DNA from 4 places in the Serratia proteamaculans genome. Region 2 is predicted to be linked to each of the others. Evidence: predicted binding sites of a transcription regulator. Region 2 holds the regulator's gene; each other region holds the start of a gene.

Region 1 (2,203 bases), 190 kb from region 2:
GCCACGCTGTCGACGGTGCCGTGCATGATGCGATTGCTGCCCAGCGGGGTGATTTCTGCACGATCGCCCTTGTTCAGGCCATTCAGCTTGGTTTCTTCCAGGTAGGCCAGAATGTAGAAACTGTTTTTCTTCACCAGCGCCACGGCGACTGAACCCCGGGTGATATATTCACCGGCATGTACGTTCAGGTTGGTGATCCAGCCATCGGCCGGTGCGCGCACTGTGGTGCGTTCCAGATCCAATTTAGCCAGTTCACGGGTCGCCACTGCCTTCGCCAACTGATGCTCTACGGTTTGCAGCACGTTGTTAGCCTGGTCGATCTCTTCCTGCGACATTGCCTGCACACCGAGGCGCACACGGCGACCGGCTTCACGTCTCTTTTCCGCTGCCAGCGTCTGGTAATAGGCAACATCGGCGCTGGCTTCTGCCAGGGCCTGTTGGTAGCGCGGCTGGTCGATAACCAGCAGCACCTGCCCTTTCTTCACCAGTTGGTTGTCCACCAGAGGCACGTCGGTCAACAGGCCGGTGACGTCCGGGGCAATGGCCACCACGTCGGCGGTGAACTTGGCGTCACGCGTCCAGGGGGATTCTGTGTAGAACACCCAGGCTTTGAATATGGCGACGATCCCCAGCAGGACCAGAATCAGAGTGATCGCGATTCGGGTTATTTTTATTGAAAAATTTTTCACAGCGACCTCAAACGAAAAGACAGGTAATCAGATAGAACAAACAGCAGTACAGCGCGGTGTTAAACAGCGCTGGATGCCAGACAAAATCGTAAATCCCGGTGGGTTGCAGCAGGCGGCGCAGTAAAAAAAACAGCGCCAGCGAAAGCAGCAACTCAAAAAATATCGGGGGAAACGACAGTCCGAAAATGACCATAACCGGAAGCAAACTCATCAATTTTTCCTTATTGTTCACTGCACCGGGCTTTGAGACCTATATCCATTCACATTCTCTTTACATTTTAGCTGACGCGCACCACAAATTCCGGCCCAGGCAGGTCAGGAACCTGAAATAAGAGTAAACTCTGGAGCGTACATCCGCGATAGGGACTGCGAGGATACCGGAGGGATCGGCCATTATGGCGCTGCCGATCGCGCTCGCGCGTTGGTAAGGTCTTTCCACCCGACCGGTTTATATTAGCGTGCTTACTATCAACTCATCAACAATCTGTGATCTAAATCACTTTTAAGCCAGAGTGAATAATGGAAAGACTAAAACGGATGTCGGTATTCGCCAAAGTGGTTGAATGCGGGTCATTTACTGCGGCAGCGCGCCAATTGGATATGAGCGTTTCGTCTATCAGCCAGACCGTCTCCAAACTGGAGAATGAGCTGCAGGTCAAGCTGCTCAACCGCAGCACGCGCAGCATCGGCCTGACGGAGGCCGGAAAAATCTATTATCAGGGCTGTCGCCGCATGTTGCTGGAAGTCAGCGAAGTGCACGAGCAGCTGTATGCGTTTAATAATACACCGACCGGCACGCTGCGTATTGGCAGTTCCTCCACCATGGCACAAAACGTGCTGGCGACCATGACCGCCGATATGTTGAAAGAGTACCCTGGCCTGACGGTGAACCTGGTGACCGGCATCCCCGCCCCGGATCTGATTGCTGACGGGCTGGACGTAGTGATCCGTACCGGTGCGCTGCAGGATTCCAGCCTGTTCTCCAAACGCCTGGGTTCAATGCCGATGGTGGTGTGTGCCGCCAAAAGCTATCTCAGCCAGTACGGCACGCCACAAAAACCGAGCGACATGGTCAATTTTTCCTGGCTGGAATACAGCGTGCGACCAGATAGCGAATTCGAGCTGATCGCGCCGGAAGGCATCAGCACGCGCATCGCACCACAAGGGCGCTTTGTCACCAACGATTCACAGACAATGATCCGCTGGCTAAAAGCCGGGGCCGGTATCGCCTATGCGCCGCTGATGTGGGTGATCGAAGAGATCAAACGCGGAGAGATCGAGATCCTGTTCAAAAGCTATCATGCGGATCCTCGCCCGGTGTACGCGGTGTACACCGAGAAAGATAAACTGCCGCTCAAGGTACAGGTGTGTATCGATTACCTGACCGAGTACTTTAAGCGCGTGGGGGAAGTCTATCAGGGCTATCGCTGAGCAAAACACGGCGCGCCAAAGCGCCAAGTACCAGCAGTGCCAGCATGCCCAACCCCCAGATGAGCCAGACGGCATATCCCGCC
Region 2 (2,203 bases):
TACCGACCATGCTGAGAGAGAAGATGGCGGCTACCAGTGCGGCAGGCAGCAGGCGGGCGTGTAACGGGCTGATTTCACCGCTGACGCCGAGCAACAGGGCCAGGCCGAGCATCAGTAACGGCAGCGGCAACTGCCAAAGCAGAACTTGCTGCAGCAACAGGCTACTGAAGGCAAACAGGGAACCGCCGACGATCAGGCGTTTGAAGAAGCGTTTGTGGGGCGTGTCCAGCCCGGCGATGTTACAGCAGGCGGGGACCAGGGAAAATAGCAGGCCGTATTGCAGCTGGCCAATCAGCAGGCCCAGCAGTACCGGCAGGCAAAGCACCAGCGTTTGCCGCAGTGCGTAATTGACTTCCGGGTGGTAAATCAGTCGGCGCCACATGATGATTCAGGGCATAAAAAAACGGCGCGAATCATCGCGCCGTTTTTTCAGTAATTAACGCGTGCCGTAAACGACAATAGTTTTGCCGTGGGCGGAGATCAGATTTTGATCTTCCAGCATTTTCAGAATACGACCAACGGTTTCACGTGAACAACCGACGATCTGGCCAATTTCCTGGCGGGTAATTTTAATCTGCATGCCATCCGGGTGGGTCATGGCATCAGGCTGTTTCGCCAGGTTCAGCAGTGTTTGCGCGATGCGGCCCGTCACGTCCAGGAAAGCAAGGTTACCCACTTTCTCAGAGGTGATCTGCAGACGGTTTGCCATCTGCGCTGACAGGCGCATCAGGATGTCCGGGTTAACCTGAATCAACTGGCGGAATTTCTTATAGGAAATTTCAGCCACTTCACAGGCGGTTTTCGCCCTAACCCAGGCGCTACGCTCCTGACCTTCTTCAAATAATCCAAGCTCGCCGATGAAATCCCCCTGGTTAAGGTAGGACAGGATCATCTCTTTACCTTCTTCATCCTTAATCAGCACCGCTACGGAGCCTTTGACGATGTAGTAAAGCGTTTCGGCCTTTTCACCTTGGTGAATCAGCGTACTTTTGGATGGATATTTGTGGATATGGCAATGAGACAGGAACCATTCGAGAGTAGGGTCTGTTTGCGGTTTGCCGAGAACCATTCGCTGTTATCCTCTGTTGTTATCGCTGCCTTGTGTCACAGGGGTCAGAGTTCCCTGTAAAACGTGCTGTCGCCGTTTTTTTAATGGTGGCTGGCAGCAGGTTTTGAGGCGTGTCATAAATATACGCTGTCGCCCTAGCATATTAACTTGCCGGGAGAGCTGCAAGCTACATTCTGTTAACATACCGGTAAAGGAGCCTTTCCCTGGGAGTTTCCCTGAAATCAGTGTCCCGGAAAGATTTATTGCGGCTCTGTTTGTAGCACAGAGTGAGGCGGGTGTCTTGTGTTGTCTCGCTTCAGCATGATTAGCATCAGGTTCCGTTGCCAGTTTCTATGCGAAAGCGTAGTCTGATTTTAAGAAATTAACCGGAGTGACCAGTATGCAGGCAAGAGTTAAGTGGGTGGAAGGGCTGACGTTTCTGGGTGAATCCGCGTCTGGCCATCAGGTGCTGATGGACGGTAACGCCGGTGATAAAGCCCCCAGCCCGATGGAAATGGTGCTGATGTCGGTGGGAGGCTGCAGCGCGATCGATGTGGTGTCGATCCTGCAAAAAGGACGTAACGATGTGCGCGACTGCGAGGTGAAATTGACCTCCGAACGGCGTGAAGAAGCGCCACGCTTGTTTACCCATATCAACCTGCATTTTATCGTCACCGGTAAAGATTTAAGTGACAAGATTGTTGAGCGGGCGGTAAACCTTTCCGCCGAGAAGTACTGCTCGGTCTCGCTGATGTTGAGTCAGGCAGCCAGCGTGACCCACAGTTTTGAAATCCGCGCAGTGTCCTGACGGATAGAGGGGGCGCGGCCTGTCGCCGCGCTCTGATAAGTTACTCGATTTTTTTGCCTTCCAGCAGTTGCTGCACCAGCGGCGCCATAATCAGCTCCATCGCCAGCCCCATTTTGCCACCCGGCACCACCAGCGTATTGATATGCGAGATAAAAGATCCTTGCAGCATGGCCAGCAAGTAAGGGAAATCGATCTGGTCCAGACCGCGGAAGTGGATCACCACAAAGCTCTCGTCCAGCGAGGGGATCGCCTTGGCGGCAAACGGGTTGGAGGTATCTACCGTCGGCACCCGTTGGAAGTTGATGTGGGTGCGGGAGAACTGCGGCGTGATGTAGTTGATGTAGTCT
Region 3 (2,203 bases), 4.2 Mb from region 2:
CCCACCCAGATAGATGTAGGAGTCAACAAACGGCTTCGCCCACATGTGGAACTCTTTACCGGCAGCCACTGCCGCTTCGACGGAACCATACTTGTTGTACAGCTCTACGTTCTCCAGCGCGAATGGCGTCATAATGCCGCTGTCCAGCGCGGCCAGAGCCATCGAACCATGCACCCCAAAGAACCACAGCAGTGAGGAGAACATCACATACACCCAGCCCACTACGCTGCCCATTTTCGCCAGCGGTGCCGAGATGCTGTCCATAATGATTTGGTGGAAGTTGGTTCCCCACAGCGTCAGGCAATAGGCCAGTACGCCCATGATCGACAGGATAAGAAAGCCGGGGATCAGGGCCGAGAACGAACGTGACACTGAAGAAGGTACGCTGTCCGGCAGGCTGATCACCCAGTTGCGGCGCACCACAAAGGTAAACATCTCTGCCACCACCAGGCCGATCACCATGCCTGAAATAATGTTGGCACCACCCAGCCAGTTAGCGCCAACGGCATAGGCCTCACCGACGCTGAACGGGGTCACCGTCATAAAGGCGGCAACCGCCAGCAGAGCCGCGGCCAGTGGGTCGACCTTGCGCTCTTCGGCTAAAGCCATGCTGATAAAGAAGGGCGTCATCAGGGACATAATCCCCAGGGTGCCGTTATAAACGCTGCCACCGATGGCCTTCAGGCCATTCAGCGTCTCAATGGTGGACGCATCCAGCCGCACCCCCATTGAAAAGAAGAACGAGCCTTCACCGAAGCTGAGGAACACGTTGTTGATCAGCACGAACATCGCCCCGGTCAACGTCAGCGGCATTAATCGAATGAACCCGTTTTTGATGGCATTAACATGGGGCTGTTTACCAATTTTCACAGCAAAAGGCAGTATGACCTTTTCCAACGAGGCAATTAACGTATTCACGGCAGACCCCTTTATTGGTTAGCTTTTTTTATAGTGGCGACTGCGGCCTTCAATACCCCAAGACCATCGAGCTTGCCGTATAAAGCAGAGTCGATCACTTCGACGGGCTTATTAGGCAACTGCTTCTGTACTTCAGCCAGCGTGTAGGCAATCTGCGGCCCCAGCAGGATCAAATCTGCCTCAGCGCCCTTTTCTGCTGCCAGCGCCTCCGGATAAGCGGCAATGATTACCGGCACTTCGTACTTCTCGGCTTGCGCTTTCATTTTGGAAACCAGCAGGGAAGTCGACATACCGGCAGAACAAAACAGATAGATTTTTTTCTTTTCCATACCCAATCCCTCAAGATAATCAAAAAAGCCCCGTGTCATTTGTTTGCCAGATGCAATAGCCATTGCCTCACGCACATTCCTTATGAAAATTTCCGTCACTTTGCCCTGGTTGCAGACAGTATACGGAGGCATTGCAGCGGATCGGTAAGCCATCAGCATAGAGAACCGTCTCTGCTTGACCTGCCTGATTGACCCTCTTCACATTTCACATAAAAAAATAGTGTGATCGACGTCGCAAATAACCTTAAATTACTGAATAAATTCGATAAAAATAACTAAAAAACAATTATAAACAATAAGTTATAAACATGCAGGGTATTTATGGATTATTCGACGCGCGGGACCAGCCATCGCTCGATAGATGAACAAAAAATCGTTCGCCCTTGATTAGCCGACTTCAACAAGACGGGACGATTCGACAGAGGAAAACCAGAGGTAAAATGGCAGGGATTTTGAGCAGAGGGCGTTTGCCGGATGAGGTCTGGACTCGGTGCTATGACTCCGCGGGATTATTCGCCTGGCTGGGATAACGCATGACATTGATCACCGTGGTCAGTGCCACTGGATGGTTTCTGCGGTTCGGATAATAAAGATAAAAACCAGGGAACGGCGCGCACCAGTCAGCCAACACTCGCTCCAGCCGCCCTGTTGCCAGATGTTCATTCACTTCTTCCTCGATAGCGAACGCAATGCCTGCGTGAGCTAACGCAGCCTGCAACATCAGTCTCGCGTCATCCAGTATCAGCGGGCTGTTCACCGAGACGGAAAGCGCCTGAGTCCCTTTTTGGAATATCCACTTGTAGAGCTCTCCTGAGGCAATCTTTCGCCATCCGATACAGCGATGACTCAACAGATCTTCAGGATGATTCGGCTTGCCGTACTGTTGGAAATATTCAGGGGTTGCCACAATGGCCAGCCGCAAATCAGGGGTAACGCGCACCGCCCGCATGTCGTTG
Region 4 (2,203 bases), 4.6 Mb from region 2:
TGATACGTTCAACGTCCAGGCCACGGGCAGCAACGTCGGTCGCGATCAGGATATCCAGACGACCATCTTTCAGACGCTCCAGTGTCTGCTCACGCAGGGCCTGGTTCATGTCACCGTTCAGTGCGGCGCTGCTGTAACCACTGCGCTCCAGCGCTTCGGCCACTTCCAGGGTCGCGTTTTTGGTACGGACGAAGATAATCGCCGCATCAAAGTCTTCAGCTTCCAGGAAACGTACCAATGCTTCGTTTTTACGCATGCCCTGCACAGTCCAGTAGCTCTGGCTGATGTCCGGACGGGTAGTGACGCTGGATTGAATGCGCACTTCCTGCGGATCTTTCATAAAGCGACGGGTAATGCGACGGATAGCTTCCGGCATGGTTGCAGAGAAGAGCGCGGTCTGATGTTCAGCCGGGATCTCCGCCATGATGGTTTCAACGTCTTCGATAAAGCCCATGCGCAGCATTTCGTCGGCTTCATCCAGCACCAGACCGCTCAGGTTAGAGAGGTTCAGAGTGCCACGCTTCAGGTGGTCCAGCAGACGGCCTGGGGTACCTACTACAACTTGCGGGCCCTGACGCAGAGCGCGCAGCTGAACGTCATAACGCTGGCCGCCGTACAGGGCCACAACGTTAACGCCATTCATGTGTTTTGCGAAATCGGTCATTGCTTCAGCAACCTGAACCGCCAGTTCGCGGGTCGGTGCCAGCACCAGAATCTGAGGTGATTTCAACTCAGCTTTCAGGTTGTGCAACAGTGGCAGCGAGAATGCTGCAGTTTTACCGCTACCGGTCTGTGCCATGCCCAGCACATCGCGGCCGTTCAACAGGTGAGGAATACACTCAGCCTGGATCGGTGACGGTTTTTCGTAGCCCAGATCGGTCAGGGCAGAAATGATCGGAGCAGACAGCCCCAGGTCAGCAAAAGAGGTTTCAAGCTCAGTAGTCATGTACACGTGCCTCATTAATAATGGCAGCCAGTCTACATAACTCGTCGAGAAAATTTTCAGTCATTTTCATTGAAAAGTGTGAACCGGCTCAAATTAGATTATAAAACGAACAAAAAAGCCCTCGCCCGTTAAGGCGATAACTTTGGCAAAAAACCAATGTATATCAGGCTGATAGTTGTTCGTCAGCTATTGCTGGTCCGATTCCGATAGGTCGTCTTGTTCTTGGCCCAACAGCGCCAATTCCAACAATGCATAGCGGTGCTCAACGAAGTTGTGAACGTTGTTAGCAACCGTCAGTTTGAACAGCGCCGAAGCGGTGTCCTTGTCCCCCAGACTCAGGTAGTGTTTACCCAAATAGAAGTCAGTTTCACTGAGATGCTCAGCGAGCGAAGTGTTATCCGTTGCATCTGCCTTGAGCCTTTCCATCAGCGTTTTTTCACTGATGTTGCCCAGGTAGAATTCGACAATATTCCATCCCCATTGCCCTCGGTTCGCTTTGTCATAACGCTGCTTGAGCGCTACGTCAGCCTTCTTGGGATCGATTTCTCTTTCCACAAGATACAGCCACAACGAACGGAAGGGATCGTTTGGGTCGTCTTGATAAAACGCCTGCAGATCATCCTGCGCCAACGGGAAGCGGCCGCCATAATAAAGAGCGATGCCCCGGTTTAAACGCGCGTAATTGTAAGTTGGATCAAGCTCTAGTACAGAATCAAACGCTTCATAGGCAGCATCAAAATTGCCTGCCTGCGTTAAGTAAATGCCCAGGTAGTTGAAAACTTCTGGCATATCAGGACGTATCGCCAGCGCTTGCGAGAAATCATTGCGCGCCAGTGCACGTAGCCCGAGGCTATCATACAGTACACCGCGCTCATATAAAAGCTGCGCACGCTCATCGTCCGTCAGTGCCCGGCTGGCAAGTATTTGTTCCATGCGCGCCAGGATCACTTCCTGCTGCAGAGTTGGCTGCAACGGGATCGCCAAAACTTCGTCTTTACGCCAATCATGGTTGCTGCATCCTGCCAGCATGAGTGCTGTCGCAACGTAACACCAGCGCAAGAAAGGCTTCATTTCCCACTCCCGAAGACAAACATTGGATGAACATCCTCTCATCCGTTTGCTAATACGCAGGCATCCTACCCGCGCGATACGAACAGCTCCCAACCCCATGGCTGGGAGCTGTAAATCTATCTATACAGTTATTCTGCTTCAGGCGCAGGTGAACCTGCTTCTGGTGCTGTCGCTTCTTTGATGCTC

What was found. Region 2 encodes CRP, which controls carbon source genes, mostly activating them, when cyclic AMP is high. Its sites were predicted from a motif close to ATGTGANNNNNNTCACAT; they were not measured.
Region 1: aaeR (HTH-type transcriptional activator AaeR) is a predicted target of CRP. The motif match lies at 1,174-1,191, and genes of this name have one in related genera.
Region 3: QOT07_RS03865 (PTS sugar transporter subunit IIB) is a predicted target of CRP. The motif match lies at 1,468-1,485, and genes of this name have one in related genera.
Region 4: yrbN (protein YrbN) is a predicted target of CRP. The motif match lies at 1,023-1,040, and genes of this name have one in related genera.

Annotation. Positions count from the first base shown of each region.
Region 1 is NZ_OX461105.1:4,818,621-4,820,823, forward strand. Features, by position in the region: gene aaeA (p-hydroxybenzoic acid efflux pump subunit AaeA) at 1-689, opposite strand, end outside; gene aaeX (p-hydroxybenzoic acid efflux pump operon protein AaeX) at 697-900, opposite strand; gene aaeR (HTH-type transcriptional activator AaeR) at 1,209-2,120, shown strand; gene QOT07_RS22435 (hypothetical protein) at 2,083-2,203, opposite strand, start outside.
Region 2 is NZ_OX461105.1:5,010,852-5,013,054, reverse strand. Features, by position in the region: gene QOT07_RS23385 (YccS/YhfK family putative transporter) at 1-382, opposite strand, end outside; gene crp (cAMP-activated global transcriptional regulator CRP) at 437-1,069, opposite strand; gene QOT07_RS23375 (OsmC family protein) at 1,449-1,856, shown strand; gene QOT07_RS23370 (phosphoribulokinase) at 1,897-2,203, opposite strand, start outside.
Region 3 is NZ_OX461105.1:853,176-855,378, reverse strand. Features, by position in the region: gene chbC (PTS N,N'-diacetylchitobiose transporter subunit IIC) at 1-918, opposite strand, end outside; gene QOT07_RS03865 (PTS sugar transporter subunit IIB) at 930-1,247, opposite strand; gene QOT07_RS03860 (LysR family transcriptional regulator) at 1,741-2,203, opposite strand, start outside.
Region 4 is NZ_OX461105.1:438,260-440,462, reverse strand. Features, by position in the region: gene QOT07_RS02010 (DEAD/DEAH family ATP-dependent RNA helicase) at 1-946, opposite strand, end outside; gene yrbN (protein YrbN) at 936-1,010, opposite strand; gene nlpI (lipoprotein NlpI) at 1,133-2,017, opposite strand; gene pnp (polyribonucleotide nucleotidyltransferase) at 2,146-2,203, opposite strand, start outside.